Regions from separate parts of the Actinomadura sp. 9N407 genome, predicted to be linked through region 2. Evidence: riboswitches for the same ligand, from Rfam matches in the RefSeq annotation. Region 2 holds a riboswitch; each other region holds the start of a gene.
The links. Region 2 has a riboswitch for thiamine pyrophosphate ahead of ACH34Q_RS43300 (purine-cytosine permease family protein). Riboswitches for the same ligand answer to the same signal wherever they lie in the genome.
Positions count from the first base shown of each region.

Region 1 (4,694 bases), on a different contig from region 2:
CGTGGCGGCCGGGATCTACCTGCTGGGCGCGTTCCTGCCGACCGTGATCGTGAACGTGCCGATGAACGAGGCGCTGGACGTCACCAAGATCCCGGCCGACCCCGCCGAGGCGGCCAGGATCTGGACCGACTACTCCTCGCGCTGGACCGCCTGGAACACGCTGCGGGGCGTGGCGAGCGCGATCAGCGTGCTGGTGATGGCGCTCGGCCTGTACGTGTGGGGCCGGAACGCCTGACACGGGGGCACGGACGGGGGGGGTGACCACCACGGTCACCCGCGCCGTCCATCGTCCTGGGCCTGGGCCCGTACGCGCGGCCCTGGCGTCCCTGGCCGCGTGAGTCCGGGCGAACGGGGGGACCCGGAATCGGGTCAGTCGCCGGATCCGGTCACCGGCAGGTAGATCCGGCCGCCCGAACCGGTGAATTCGGCCGCCTTGTCGCGCATCCCCGCGTCCAGCGCCTCCGGCCCGGCGAGCCCGCGCTCGTCGGCGTACCGGCGCACATCCTGTGTGATCTTCATCGCGCAGAAGTGCGGGCCGCACATCGAGCAGAAGTGCGCGGTCTTGGCGGGCGCGGCGGGCAGCGTCTCGTCATGGAACGAGCGCGCCGTCTCCGGATCCAGCGCCAGGTTGAACTGGTCCTCCCAGCGGAACTCGAACCGCGCGTCCGACAGCGCGTCGTCCCACGCCTGGGCGCCCGGATGCCCCTTGGCCAGGTCGGCGGCATGGGCGGCGATCTTGTACGCGATCATCCCCGCCTTCACGTCGTCGCGGTCGGGCAGCCCCAGATGCTCCTTCGGGGTGACGTAGCAGAGCATCGCGGTGCCGTGCCAGCCGATCATCGCGGCGCCGATCGCCGAGGTGATGTGGTCGTAGCCCGGCGCGATGTCGGTGGTCAGCGGCCCGAGGGTGTAGAACGGCGCCCCGTCGCACCACTCCTGCTGCCGGTCCACGTTCTCCTTGATCTTGTGCATCGGGACATGCCCCGGGCCCTCGTTCATCACCTGGCAGCCGTACCCGGCCGCGATCCGGGTCAGCTCGCCCTGGGTGCGCAGCTCGGCGAACTGCGCCTCGTCGTTGGCGTCGGCGATCGAGCCCGGCCGCAGCCCGTCGCCCAGCGACCAGGTCACGTCGTACGCGGCGAAGATCTCGCACAGCTCGCGGAAGCGCGTGTAGAGGAAGTTCTCCTCGTGATGGGCCAGGCACCAGGCGGCCATGATCGAGCCGCCCCGCGAGACGATCCCGGTCTTGCGCCGGGCCGTCATCGGCACGTACCGCAGCAGGACGCCCGCGTGCACGGTCATGTAGTCGACGCCCTGCTCGGCCTGCTCGATCACGGTGTCGCGGAAGACCTCGTAGGTGAGCGCGGCCGGGTCGCCGCCGACCTTCTCCACCGCCTGGTAGAGCGGCACGGTGCCGACCGGGACGGGGGAGTTGCGCAGGATCCACTCGCGGGTGGTGTGGATGTCCCGGCCGGTGGACAGGTCCATGATCGTGTCGGCGCCCCAGCGGGCCGCCCAGGTCATCTTCTCGACCTCGTCCTCGATCGAGGACGCCACCGCGCTGTTGCCGATGTTCGCGTTGACCTTGACCAGGAAGTTCCTGCCGATGATCATCGGCTCGATCTCGGGATGGTTGACGTTGGCCGGCAGCACCGCCCGCCCGGCGGCCAGCTCGCTCCGCACGAACTCCGGCTCGACGCCCTCGCGCAGCGCCACGAACTCCATCTCCGGCGTGATCTCTCCCTGCCGGGCGTAGGCGCGCTGCGTCACCGCCCCTCCGGTGGACCTGCGCGGGCGGCGTTCGGGGAACGCCGCCCGGTCCCTGAGCGGATCGGACGACCCGCGCCCGTCGTCCTCCGGCCGCACGGAACGGCCCTCGTACCCGGCGGTGTCGCCGCGCCCGGCGATCCACGCCTCGCGCAGCGCCGGAAGCCCGCGCCGCACGTCCGCCTCGTACGCGGGATCGGTGTACGGCCCGGACGTGTCGTACAGCACCACGGCGCCGCCGTCGGTCAGCGGTACCTCCCGCATCGGCACCCGCACATCGGCGCGCGAGCCCTGCAGGTAGGTCTTGCGGGCATGTGAAACCACGGTTTCGGCCATCTGACTTGATCTCTCCCTACGCCGGCATTACCCGGACAGGTTCGGCGGTCAGCGGCCGTACCAGCCGCTATCTCAGCCCGGTTCGCCGGGCACCCGCGATGTGTCGCCGCCGACGTTAGGCCCTCGGGCGTCCCGCTGTCCAAGGGCCGGGCCGTTCGTGGTGGGTGCGGGTTTCGGGCAGACTGGCGCTGTGGTGATCAAAGACCGGATCCGGGGTACGGCACTGGACGCCCTGCTGGCGGCAGGGCTCGCCGGATGCGCGGTCGCCGCGGCGGCGAGGTGGCCGGGCGTCCGCCCGCTCGACGGTCCCGGCACGCTCATGCTCGTCGCGGCGCATGTGCCGCTGACCTGGCGACGCCGCCGTCCCGGGACCGCGCTGGCCGCGGTCGTCGCCCTGGCGCTGCCGTTCCATCTGCTGCAGTACCAGCATCACGCGGCCGCCCCCGCCGAGATCTTCGCGCTGTTCACGTTCGCGGTCCTCGGGCACCGGGTGCGGACCGTCCTGGCGGGAACCGCCGCGCTGCTGCTCGCCTGCGCTGTGATCTTCGCCATGGGCGCGAGCGGGCGCAGCGGCATCGAGCAGGTCGGTGTGATCGAGGCCATCGTCGCCGTGGTCGTCGGCGTCCAGGGATGGCGGGTGCACCGGGCGCGGATGGCGGCGATCACCGAACGGGCCGAGCGGGCCGAGCGCACCCGCGACGAGGAGGCCCGCCGGCGGGTCGCCGAGGAGCGGCTGCGCATCGCCCGCGACCTGCACGACCTGCTGGCGCACAGCGTCACGGTGATCGGCGTGCAGGCGGGCGCGGCCGCCCACCTGGTCAAGTCGCATCGGCCGCTGGACCGCACCGAACTCGCCGGCACGCTCGACGGCATCGCCGCCACCTGCCGCGACACCCGGACCGAGTTGCGGGCCACGCTCCAGGTGCTGCGCGAGCACGAGGACGCCGGCGTGCCGCGCGCGGTGCCACCGGGCGCGGCGGGCATCGCCGAGCTGGTCGAGGCGGCCCGGGCCGCCGGGCTCGAGGCGGTACTGACCGAACGGGGCGAGGGCCGCGAGGAGCCGGAGGCCGGGATCGTGGCGTACCGGATCGTCCAGGAGGCGCTGACCAACGTGGTCAAGCACGCCCGGGCGAGCGGCGTCGAGGTGGCCCTGGAGCGCGAGGGCGGAGTGCTGCGGATCACGGTGGCCGATAACGGCCGCGGCCGCGCCGCCGGCGGCACGGGCACCGGCTTCGGGATCATCGGGATGACCGAGCGCGCCCGCAGCGTCGGCGGGACGGTCGAGACCGGTCCGGGCGCCGCGGGCGGCTTCGTGGTGACCGCCCTGCTGCCCCTCGGCGCGGCGGCCGGCGCCGGACGCCGCGCCGACGCCAGGTAGGGCCGGGATCGAACGGAGGGGTTTACCCGGCCTGACGATAGGCTCATGGTCATTGGGGAAGGGGAGGCGATCGCGTCAGTGAGTCCTGATGTCGACAGGTCACCGGAGCCGGGCCGGGACGCGGCGTGGGGCCGGATCTGGACGGTACCGAACGCGCTGAGCTTCGCCCGGCTGCTGGGGGTTCCGCTCTTCCTGTGGCTGGTGCTGGCCGAGGCCGACTGGTGGGCGCTCGGCGTGCTGGTGGTGGCCGGTCTCTCGGACTGGCTGGACGGCAAGCTCGCGCGGATGCTGAACCAGATGAGCCGGCTGGGCGTCGTGCTGGATCCGGCGGCCGACCGGCTCTACATCCTGGCGACCCTGGTGGGGCTGACCGTACGGGAGATCATCCCGCTCTGGCTGGTGGTCCTGCTGGTGGCCAGGGAGGTGGCGATCACGCCGATCGTGCCGGTGCTGCGCCGGCTGGGGTACGGCGGGGCGCTGCCGGTGCACTTCATCGGCAAGGCCGCGACGGCGTGCCTGCTCTACGCGTTCCCGCTGCTCCTGCTCGGCGGGCACGACGGCGCCGTGGCCACGGGCGCGCGGATCATCGGATGGTCGTTCGCCATCTGGGGGACGGCCCTGTACTGGTGGGCGGCCCTTCTCTACTGGGCGCAGACGCGGCAACTGGTGCTGGCCGGCCGTGCCGGGCCCCCGGAACCGCCTCCGGAACCGCCCCCGGATCCGCGTCCGGGGCCGGGCGCCGATCGGGATCCCTCGGCCGGCGACCAGAAGGGAGCGGAGTCCACGCGATGAAGGCCGTTGTGATGGCGGGCGGCGAGGGGACGCGGCTGCGTCCGATGACCGCCAACCAGCCCAAGCCCCTGCTCCCGCTCGTCAACCGGCCGATCATGGAACATGTGCTGCGGCTGCTCAAGCGGCACGGGTTCAGCGAGACCGTGGTCACCGTGCAGTTCCTGGCCGCGCTGATCCGCAACTACTTCGGCGACGGCGAGGAGCTCGGCATGTCGCTGAGCTACGCCACCGAGGAGATCCCGCTGGGCACCGCGGGCAGCGTCAAGAACGCGGCGGAGGCGCTGCGCGACGACCGGTTCCTGGTGATCTCCGGGGACGCGCTCACCGACATCGACCTGACCGACATGGTGCGCTTCCACCGCCGCAACGGCGCGATGGTCACCATCGGCCTCAAGCGGGTCCCCAACCCGCTGGAGTTCGG
Region 1 is NZ_JBIRAW010000009.1:132,952-137,645, reverse strand. Features, by position in the region: gene ACH34Q_RS16580 (DUF1772 domain-containing protein) at 1-235, shown strand, start outside; gene thiC (phosphomethylpyrimidine synthase ThiC) at 370-2,103, opposite strand; TPP riboswitch at 2,100-2,210, opposite strand; gene ACH34Q_RS16570 (sensor histidine kinase) at 2,294-3,481, shown strand; gene ACH34Q_RS16565 (CDP-alcohol phosphatidyltransferase family protein) at 3,527-4,273, shown strand; gene ACH34Q_RS16560 (sugar phosphate nucleotidyltransferase) at 4,270-4,694, shown strand, end outside.
Region 1: linked by a shared signal. The riboswitch ahead of thiC (phosphomethylpyrimidine synthase ThiC) and the one ahead of ACH34Q_RS43300 (purine-cytosine permease family protein) in region 2 are both predicted to bind thiamine pyrophosphate.

Region 2 (4,694 bases):
CACTGGCGGACGAGCCCGTCGCGGTCGAGGACCGCGATGCCGTCCGCGCTGGAGTCGATCACCGCCCGCTCGTGCGCTCGCTGCCGGACGACCTCCGCGTACGCGACGGCGTTGCCGACCGCGACCCCGGCGTGCCCGGCCAGAAGTTCCAGCAGTTCCAGCTCCGTGTGCCCGACCTTGCGCCCGGAGAACAGCGCGTACAGGGCACCGTACGGGCGGTTCTGCAGGAACGAGAGCCCGAGCGCGACCGTGTGCAGTCCGGGCAGCTCGGACCAGATCAGATCGTCCAGCCGCCGCTCGCCGGTGGCCAGCTTGACGGTCTTGCCGGACCGCATCAGCTCGCCGACCAGGCTGGTGCGCAGGTCGGCGGTCGTGCCGCGCATGTGGTCGGGCAGCCCCGACATGCTCACCAGCCGCAGCCGCTCGCCGTCGATCCGGACGAACCCGCCCGCGTCGGCACCGGTCAGCTCGATCAGCGCGGACGTGATCCGGTCGAGCACGACCGCCAGATCGAGCTCGGCGTTCAGGTCGGCGACGATGTCGTTCAGCCGCCGCACCAGCCGGGCCCGCTCGGCGGTGTGGTGCTGCGCGACGTCGTCCTCCTCGACCGGGTGGTAGACCCCGACCCAGCCCAGCAGCGCGCCGTCGCGGGACTTCAGCAGGCTCGTGTCGATCCGTACGTCGATCAGCCGCCCGTCCCGATGGAACCGGCGGGTGGCGATGGAGATCTGGCCGCCGTCGCCGGTCCGGCGGGTGAGCAGCCGTTCCTGTACCGCGTTGTGCTCGGCCTTCAGCTCGTCCGGAACGATCGGCAGCACCCGGCCGAGCAGCTCCTCGGCGCTCCAGCCGAACATCCGCTCGGCGGCCGGGTTCCAGACCGTGACCCGGAACCCGTCGTCGACGGCCACGATCGCATCCGCGGCGCATTCGATAACGGCGCGGGCGATCGGGTCGTGAACATGCATCTGCACGACTGTCATCGTGCCACCGAGGCGAGGCCCGCCGCCGGGCAACCGCAGTGGAAAAGTTCCTACGTAGGGCCACCGTTTACCGGAAGAACACCACGTCACGACCCGAAAGCGGCGATTACCTCTGGCCACGCCGCGCCGGCCGGCCGAGCCGTCCGATCGCCACCGCGGCCAGCCCGGCGATCAGGAACGACAGCAGCGAGGCGCTCATCCAGCCCTGCGGGGTGAAGCCGATCAGGCCCTGCACGTCCTGCCAGAAGGCCGCCCACCAGCTCACCGCGCCAGGATAGATCAGCTGGTACGCGACGAAGCCGATCGCCCAGGCCGCGATCATCCCCCAGCGGGACGGCGCCGTCCGCGAGGTGTCCCAGCCCAGGCCCTCGGCGTCCGCGGCACCGATCGCGGCCCGCCAGCGGCCCCGGCCGAGGAAGAAGTCCGCGGCCAGCACGCCCAGCAGCGGCACGAAGACCGAGCCGATCAGCGACAGGAACGCGGCGTAGTCCCCGATGTTCAGCAGCAGCGCCAGCCCGGTGATCCCGGCGCCGAGCGCGATCGTCAGCACCCGGCGGTCGGCGCGCGGGACGAGGTTCTGGATCGAGACCGCGGTGGAGTAGACGTTGGCGAACGACTGGTCCGCCTCCCGCAGCACGAACACCGCGAAGAACAGAACGCCCAGCGTGACGCTCAGGAACGGGTCGAACACCTTGGACGAGTCGCCCGCCACCAGGGCCAGCGCCAGGAGCCCCAGCATGTACGCGAAGATCTGCGTCACCGAGTATCCGACGGCGGCGGCCCCGAAGGCCCCCTTGGCCGAACGGGCGTGCCGCGTGTAGTCCGCGGCCACCGGGACCCACGAGATGGAGACCGCCAGCGCCGCGTCCGCCCCGATCCAGAACCCTCCCCACGAGCCCACGGTCAGGTCGGGCAGCGGCTCGCGCAGCAGCTGGACGTAGAAGTAGACCAAGGCCACCAGCACCGCGACCGTCACGTACCGGCGCAGCATCCGTACCGAACCCAGCGGCCAGATCGTCAGCACGGTCGTGAGGATCCCGGCCGCGACCACGTACACCCACCGGGGTATCCCGTCCCACAGCGCGCTCGCCGCGTCCGCGATCACGATCAGCTCGAACGTGCCCCAGCCGATCAGCTGGGCGATGTTGAGGACGGTCGGCACGTACGAGAGCCGGGCGCCGAACAGCCCGCGCAGCAGCACCATCGCGGGCTGCCCCGTCCGCGCGCCGGGGGCCGCCGCCAGGCCCAGCATGAGCCCGCCCAGCGCCGTGCCCACGGCCATCGCGACGATCCCGGCCATGATCGACAGCGTCGGCAGGCCGTTCTCGTCGGGGGCCAGCACGGTGTACGCGCCGGAGAAGGCGAAGAGGCTGACGCCGAGATTGCCCCAGAACGCGCTCTGGTCCCAGAAGCCCAGCACCTTCGGGGCGGGCTCATCGAGGGTGAACGGGACCTCGTCACGAGGGCGCGACTGGACCTTGGACGTCACGGGACACACTCCCTACGCCGGCATTACCCGGACAGGTTCATGCGGTCGGCGACGCCGTGTCCCTATCGCCCTCTCAGCCCGGTCGGCCCGAGCTCCCGCGGTTATCGGTCGAAGCCGATCATAACCGTCAAACGGCCCGCGCCCGTTCAGCCGACCCGCGCCCGCGCCCGTTCAGGCGACGTACGGCTCCGTCCCGGAGTCGTTCTCCATCGAGCGGCCGCTCTCCACCCACCGCTTCATTCCGCCGTCGACGTTCCTGGCCAGCCAGCCCGCCTGGTTGAGCGCCACCGTCACCTGCGCCGAGCGCACCCCGGACCGGCAGATCACGTAGACCTCCTGGTCACGGGGCACCTCGCCGGCCCGGTCGCTCAGCCGGCCCATCGGAATGTGCACCGCGTGGGGCGCGTGCCCCGCGTCCCACTCCTCCTGCTCCCGCACATCCAGCAGGTACGCGTCCTGTGGAACGTCTTTCGCGTCCACCGCCGGGACATCGTCCCCGAAATTCATCACGCCTCCATGGAACCGCGCGGAACCCCCCCGCGTCGAATCACGCATGCGGTATCGGACGCTCCTTTTCACGACGCCCGGCCTAGCCATGATCCTGTCATTGGCCGCCTGTGGCGACGAACAGGCCAACGGCCCGTCCGCCGACAAGCCCTCCGCCACCACGTCCGTCCAGCCCTCGGGCCAGGACTCCCTGACGATCGAGGTCAAGGCGTCCGCCCAGGCACCGGCCAAGACGTGGAAGCTGAGCTGCGACCCGGCGAACGGCGACCACCCCAAGGCGCAGCAGGCCTGCGCCGCACTCGGCAAGGTCAAGGAACCCTTCAAGCCCGTCCCGCCCGACCAGATGTGCACCAAGATCTACGGCGGTCCCGAGGTGGCCACCGTCAAGGGCACCTGGCAGAACGAACGGATCAACACCCGGTTCACCCGGGCCGACGGCTGCGAACTCAACCGCTGGTCCAAGGTGGCCCCGCTCTTCGGCGACGTCCCCAAGGTCCGCTGACCACCTCGATCCGCTGACCACTACTGCCCGCTGACCACCTCGGCGCTCGCTACTTGAGAAGCCGTGACATCCGCCGGTCCGCCAGCGGCTTCCCGCCGGTCTGGCAGGTCGGGCAATACTGCAGCGAGGAGTCGGCGAACGACACCTCCCTGACCGTGTCCCCGCAAACGGGGCACGGCTGACCGGCACGCCCGTGCACCCGCAGCCCGCTCTTCTTCTCCCCCTTGAGATCCTGGGCGGCGACCCCGCGGGCCCGCTCCACGGCGTCCCGCAGCGTGCCCACGATCGCCTCGTACAGGCCCTCGATCTCCTCCTCGGTCAGCGATGAGGAGATCTTGAACGGCGACATCCGCGCGACGTGCAGAACCTCGTCCGAGTAGGCGTTGCCGATCCCCGCGATCACCTTCTGATCCCGCAGCAGCCCCTTGATCTGCGTCCGCCGCCCCCCGACGATCCCGGCCAGGGTCTCCTTGGTGAACGCCCCCGCCAGCGGATCGGGTCCGAGGGTCGCCACCCCGGGCACCTCTTCCGGGTCTCGTACGACATAGACGGCCAGGCCCTTCTTGGTGCCCGCCTCGGTCAGATCGAACCCGGAGCCGTTGTCCAGATGCACGCGCAGCGCCAGCGGATTCTTGCCTCCCGGCCTGGCCGGCTTGACGGGCATCTCCTCCCGCCACCGCAGCCACCCGGCCCGCGCGAGATGCATCACCAGGTGGAGCCCGTCCACATCGACATCGATGAACTTCCCGTACCGTCCGACCCCGGTCACCGTCAGCCCGCCCAGCGACGTGATCGGCGGGTCGTACGTCTTCAGCGCGGAGATCGCGAGAACGTCCACGCGCGCGACCACATGGCCGACCGCGTGCTCCCGCAGGAACCCGGCCAGCGACTCGACCTCAGGCAACTCAGGCATGCCTCAAGTATCCGCGAAACCACTGACAACCGAATCCCCAGCTCACGGGCTTGCCCGAACGCCATGCTCCTGTCACGGCCGGTACTAGCTCCGCCACCTGAGGAAACACTCCTTGATGGAACCACCCCCAGGAGCCGCCGTGAAGATCAGCAAGTACTGGAAGGGCGTCATCGCGGGCGCCGGGCCCGTCCTCTACGCCGTCCAGGCCGCCGTGACCGACAGCCAGGTCACCACCTCGGAGGGGATCACGATCGGCCTCGCCGTCCTGGTCGCCCTCGGCGTCTACGCCGTACCGAACCGTAC
Region 2 is NZ_JBIRAW010000047.1:51,622-56,315, reverse strand. Features, by position in the region: gene ACH34Q_RS43305 (PAS domain-containing protein) at 1-965, opposite strand, end outside; gene ACH34Q_RS43300 (purine-cytosine permease family protein) at 1,087-2,469, opposite strand; TPP riboswitch at 2,462-2,578, opposite strand; gene ACH34Q_RS43295 (rhodanese-like domain-containing protein) at 2,641-2,976, opposite strand; gene ACH34Q_RS43290 (SSI family serine proteinase inhibitor) at 3,065-3,478, shown strand; gene ACH34Q_RS43285 (Fpg/Nei family DNA glycosylase) at 3,528-4,391, opposite strand; gene ACH34Q_RS43280 (hypothetical protein) at 4,531-4,694, shown strand, end outside.

Region 3 (4,694 bases), on a different contig from region 2:
GAACCAGGGCCGTCCCTCGGGCCGCGCCGCCACGTACCGCAGCAGCTTCACCCCGGGGGCCGCGCGCCCCGGCTTGGTCGGCGTCGGCCAGACCGGGCCTGCGCAGAAGTAGTCGACGCCGGGCTCGGCGGCGGCTGCCGAGGCCTCCTCTCCGGCGTGCGTGGAGCGGCCGATCAGGATGTCCTCGCCGACGATCGCCCGGGCGGCCGCGACCGGCAGGTCGTCCTGGCCGAGGTGCAGGACGTCGGCCTGTACGGCATGGGCGATGTCGGCCCGGTCGTTGACCGCCAGCAGGGCCCCGTGCCGCTCGCACGCGGCCCGGAACACCCGGAGGTACTCCAGCTCCTGCCGGGCCTCCAGCCCCTTCTGGCGGAGCTGGACGATGTCGACGCCGCCCGCGAGCGCGGCGTCGAGGAAGGCGGGCAGGTCGCCCTGCCGTTCCCGGGCGTCGGTGCAGAGGTAGAGGCGGGCCCGGCTGAGCCGGGCGCGCAGGGCGACGGCCCGGTCGGAGAGCAGGTGCCTGGACACGGTGGGGGCGGTTCCTTCCTGGCATGCCGCTCATGGGAAGAGTGCGGGGCATGGAAGTGCGGGGCATGGAGAGTGCTGGGCATACGGATGCGGGGCCGCGCGCGGTGGATCGCCGCGCGTGACCCCGCAATCCTGTCACGTGGTCGTGCTCGTCCTGGTCGGGGGCCGTCCGGCTCGGGTCAGAACGCCAGCGCCTGGGCGCGCCGGCGAACCTCCGTCCCCCGGTTCTCGGCCAGCGCCTGGACGGGGGTCCCGGGCAGCGTGTCGTCCGCGGTGAACAGCCACCGCAGGGTCTGGACATCGTTGTAGCCCGCGTCCGACAGCAGGTTGAGCGTGCCGGAGAGCCCCTTGATGACCTGGCCGTCCTGGATGAAGGCGGCGGGCACCATCGGCTGGTTGTCGCGGCGGATCGACAGCAGCTTGCGCTCGCTGATCAGCTGCTTGATCCGGTTGGCCCGGATACCGAGCCGCCGGGTCGCCTCCGCGAGGGTGAGCCACTCTCCGGCGAGGGCGTCGGTCTGGGGGTCGAGAGCGCTTTCTACGGTTGCGTGCAGTTGCGTCACGCCCCCTTGCTACCACGCCCCCACGATGCTCAAACCCGTCAGGAGCGCGCCGCCTGCCGGACCGGGACCTCCGGATCGGCGATGACGGCGGGGTCGACGGGCGTGCCGGCGGTGATGAGCCGCCTGGCCTGCATGAGGTCGCGCGGGCTGTTCACGGTGAGGATCGCCTCCAGCCGTTCGCCGGTCAGCCAGCACACGGCCCATTTGCCGCTCGCCGGGTCGCCCCGGAGTACGTGGCGTTCGGCGACCGGGTGATGCCCTGCGTACTGGACCATCCGGCCGAACTGCTCCGACCAGAAGTACGGGGCGGCGTCGTACGCGGCCTCCTGTCCGAGCAGCGTCGCGGCGGCCACCTCGGGGGCGTTGAGGGCGGTGTCCCAGTGCTCGACGAGCAGCCGGCGCCCGTAGCGGGCGGACCACCAGGAGGCGCAGTCGCCCACCGCGACGACGTCCGGCCGGTACGCGCCGGGCTCGCCGGGCTCGCCGGGTGTGTCGCTTTCCACACCGGTTCGGAACGAGGCGTCGGTCACAATGCCACGTTCGAGCAGCAATCCGGAGCCGTCCAGCCAGCCGAGTTCGGGCCGGACGCCGACGCCCACCACGACCTCGTCGGCTTCGATCCGGCCCCCGTCGGCCAGGGCGAGCCCGCCGTGCTCGATCGCGGCGACCTTGACGCCGGTCCGCAGTTCCACCCCGGCCTCGGCGTACCAGGGGGCGGTGAGGGCCCCGATCCCGGAGCCGATGGCGTTGGCGAGCGGGGCGTCCGCGGCCTCCACCACGGTCACGGCGCAGCCCTTCTTCGCGGCGGCGGTGGCGACCTCGGCGCCGATCCAGCCGGCGCCGACGATGACCACGCGGGCGCCCCCGGTGAGCCGGGCGCGCAGGGCGCGGGCGTCCTCGATCGTCCGCAGGACGTGCTGGGGCCCGTCTCCCGGCAGCGTGATCGGGCGCGCCCCGGTGGCGATGACCAGCCCGTCGAAGGCCAGGTCACCGGCCGTCGTGGCGACCGTTCCGCCGCCTCCGGGCGCGAGCCGCAGCGCGGTGGCGCGCTCGCCGAGCAGCAGCCGGGCGCGCAGCCGGTCCCAGTCGGCGTCGACCGTGGTGTCGTCGCGGTCGCCCGCCAGCACGGCCTTCGACAGCGGCGGCCGGTCGTACGGCCGGTGCCGCTCGGCCGAGACGAGCGTCAGCTCGCCCTCGTACCCCTTGCTCCGCAGGGCCTCGACGGCGCGCACGCCGCCCAGCCCGCCTCCCACCACGATGACGCTGTCCATGGGCGCCCACCCTAGCCGGGGTGCGATTCCGGGTCATAGACAGGTGTCCAGACGGGTGGCCAATGTCATCCGGTCGCGGGCGGACGTAGGGTGGGGGCGAACGAGCGCGGGAGCCCGGTCCGACCGGGCTGAGAGGGCGGCTGACCGGGCCGCCGACCGCTGGAACCTGATCCGGATCATGCCGGCGAAGGGAGCGGAGATGGACATCGTGATCGTCGGGGCGGGCGTCATCGGGCTCGCCACCGCCTGGCGTACCGCCGCCCGCGGCGCCACCGTCACCCTGGTCGACCCGGCCCCCGCGAGCGGGGCGTCGGCCGTCGCGGCGGGCATGCTGACCCCCGTCAGCGAGCTGACCTACGGCGAGGAGCCGCTGCTGCGGCTGGGGCTGGCCTCCCGCGACCGGTACGGCGCGTTCGTCGCCGAACTGGAGGAGCTGACCGGGCTCGGCACCGGCTACCGCACCGACGGCATCATCGAGGTCGCGTTCGGCTCCGACGACCTGAAGTACCTGGACGAGCTGCGGCGCTTCCAGGAGTCGCTGGGCATCCCCACCGAAGCGCTCACCGGCCGCGAGTGCCGCCGGCTGGAGCCGATGCTCGCGCCGGGTGTGCGCGGAGGCCTGCTCGCTCCCGAGGACGGCTCGATCGACCCGCGCCGGCTCGCTCCCGCGCTGCTGGCCGCCGCCGAGCGGCACGGGGTACGGCTCGTCCGGCGGCGCGCCGCCGGGCTGATCGTCGAGAACGACACCGCGGCCGGGGTCCGGCTGGACGACGGGACCGAGATCCGCGCCGGCACGGTGCTGCTGGCCGCGGGCCCCTGGTCGGGCGGCATCGAGGGCCTGCCCCCTGGGATCGTTCCACCGGTACGTCCCGTCAAGGGCCAGGTCCTCCGGCTCCGTACGGCCGCGCCGTTCATCCAGCGCTGCACCCGGGGGCTGGTGAAGGGCTCGTCGATCTACCTCGTCCCGCGCGCCGACGGCGAGATCGTGGTCGGCGCCACCCAGGAGGAGATGGGCTTCGACACCCGCGTCACCGCCGGCGGGCTCTGGGAGCTGCTGCGCGACGCCCGCGAGCTGCTGCCCGGCATCACCGAGCTGGAGTTCGCCGAGGTGTCGGCGGGGCTGCGGCCCGGCTCGCCCGACAACGCCCCGATGATGGGCCCCACCGCGCTGCCCGGCCTGTTCCTCGGGACGGGCCACTTCCGCAACGGCGTCCTGCTCACCCCCGTGAGCGCCGACATCCTGGCCGAGGTGCTGCTGGACGGCACCGTCCCGGAGGTCGGCCGCCACTTCACCCCGGATCGCTTCCTGTAAAGGCAAATGGGAGAGGCAAGGCAATGGGAGAGGCAATGAAGGTCATCATCAACGGCGAGCCGTGCGAGCTGCCCGACGGCACCAGCGTGGCCGACGCGGTCACCGGCGCCACCGGGCGTTCCGGCGCGGCCGAGGCGGGCCTGGCGGCCGCGCTCAACGACGAGGTCGTCCGGCGTTCGGCCTGGAGCGCGACGACGCTGAAGGAGGCGGATCGGCTCGAGGTGCTGACCGCCGTGCAGGGAGGATGAACGTGGAGGGCAGCGAGAACGTGGATGGCACCGAGAGCGTGAATGGCGACCAGAACGCTGACGGCACCGGGAGCGCGGACGGCCCGCTGGTCATCGCGGGCGAGCAGGTCGATTCCCGGCTGATCATGGGGACCGGCGGGGCGCCCAGCATGAGCGTGCTGCGCGAGGCCCTGACGGCGTCCGGGACCACGCTCACCACGGTCGCGATGCGGCGGGTCGACCCGTCGGCGCGCGGCTCGGTCCTGGACGTATTGCGCGAGTGCGGCATCCGGGTGCTGCCCAACACCGCCGGCTGCTACACCGCGGGCGAGGCGGTGCTGACCGCCAAGCTGGCCCGCGAGGCGCTCGGCACCAGCTGGGTGAAGCTGGAGGTCATCGCCGACGAGCACACCCTGCTGCCGGACCCGATCGAGCTGGTCGAGGCGGCCGAGCAGCTGGTCGACGACGGCTTCGTCGTGCTCCCGTACACCAACGACGATCCGGTGCTGGCCCGCCGCCTGGAGCAGATCGGCTGCGCGGCCGTGATGCCGCTGGGCTCCCCCATCGGCTCCGGCCTCGGGATCCGCAATCCGCACAACATCGAGCTGATCGTGGAGCGGGCGGGCGTCCCGGTCATCCTGGACGCGGGTCTCGGTACGGCGAGCGACGCCGCCCTGGCGATGGAGCTGGGATGCGACGCGGTGCTGCTGGCGACCGCCGTCACCCGCGCGCAGTCGCCGGCCCGGATGGCCGCCGCCATGCGGCACGGGGTGGAGGCCGGGCGGCTGGCCCG
Region 3 is NZ_JBIRAW010000002.1:453,661-458,354, forward strand. Features, by position in the region: gene thiE (thiamine phosphate synthase) at 1-528, opposite strand, end outside; gene ACH34Q_RS04825 (Rv2175c family DNA-binding protein) at 708-1,091, opposite strand; gene ACH34Q_RS04830 (NAD(P)/FAD-dependent oxidoreductase) at 1,130-2,362, opposite strand; TPP riboswitch at 2,459-2,572, shown strand; gene thiO (glycine oxidase ThiO) at 2,562-3,674, shown strand; gene thiS (sulfur carrier protein ThiS) at 3,710-3,922, shown strand; gene ACH34Q_RS04845 (thiazole synthase) at 3,961-4,694, shown strand, end outside.
Region 3: linked by a shared signal. The riboswitch ahead of thiO (glycine oxidase ThiO) and the one ahead of ACH34Q_RS43300 (purine-cytosine permease family protein) in region 2 are both predicted to bind thiamine pyrophosphate.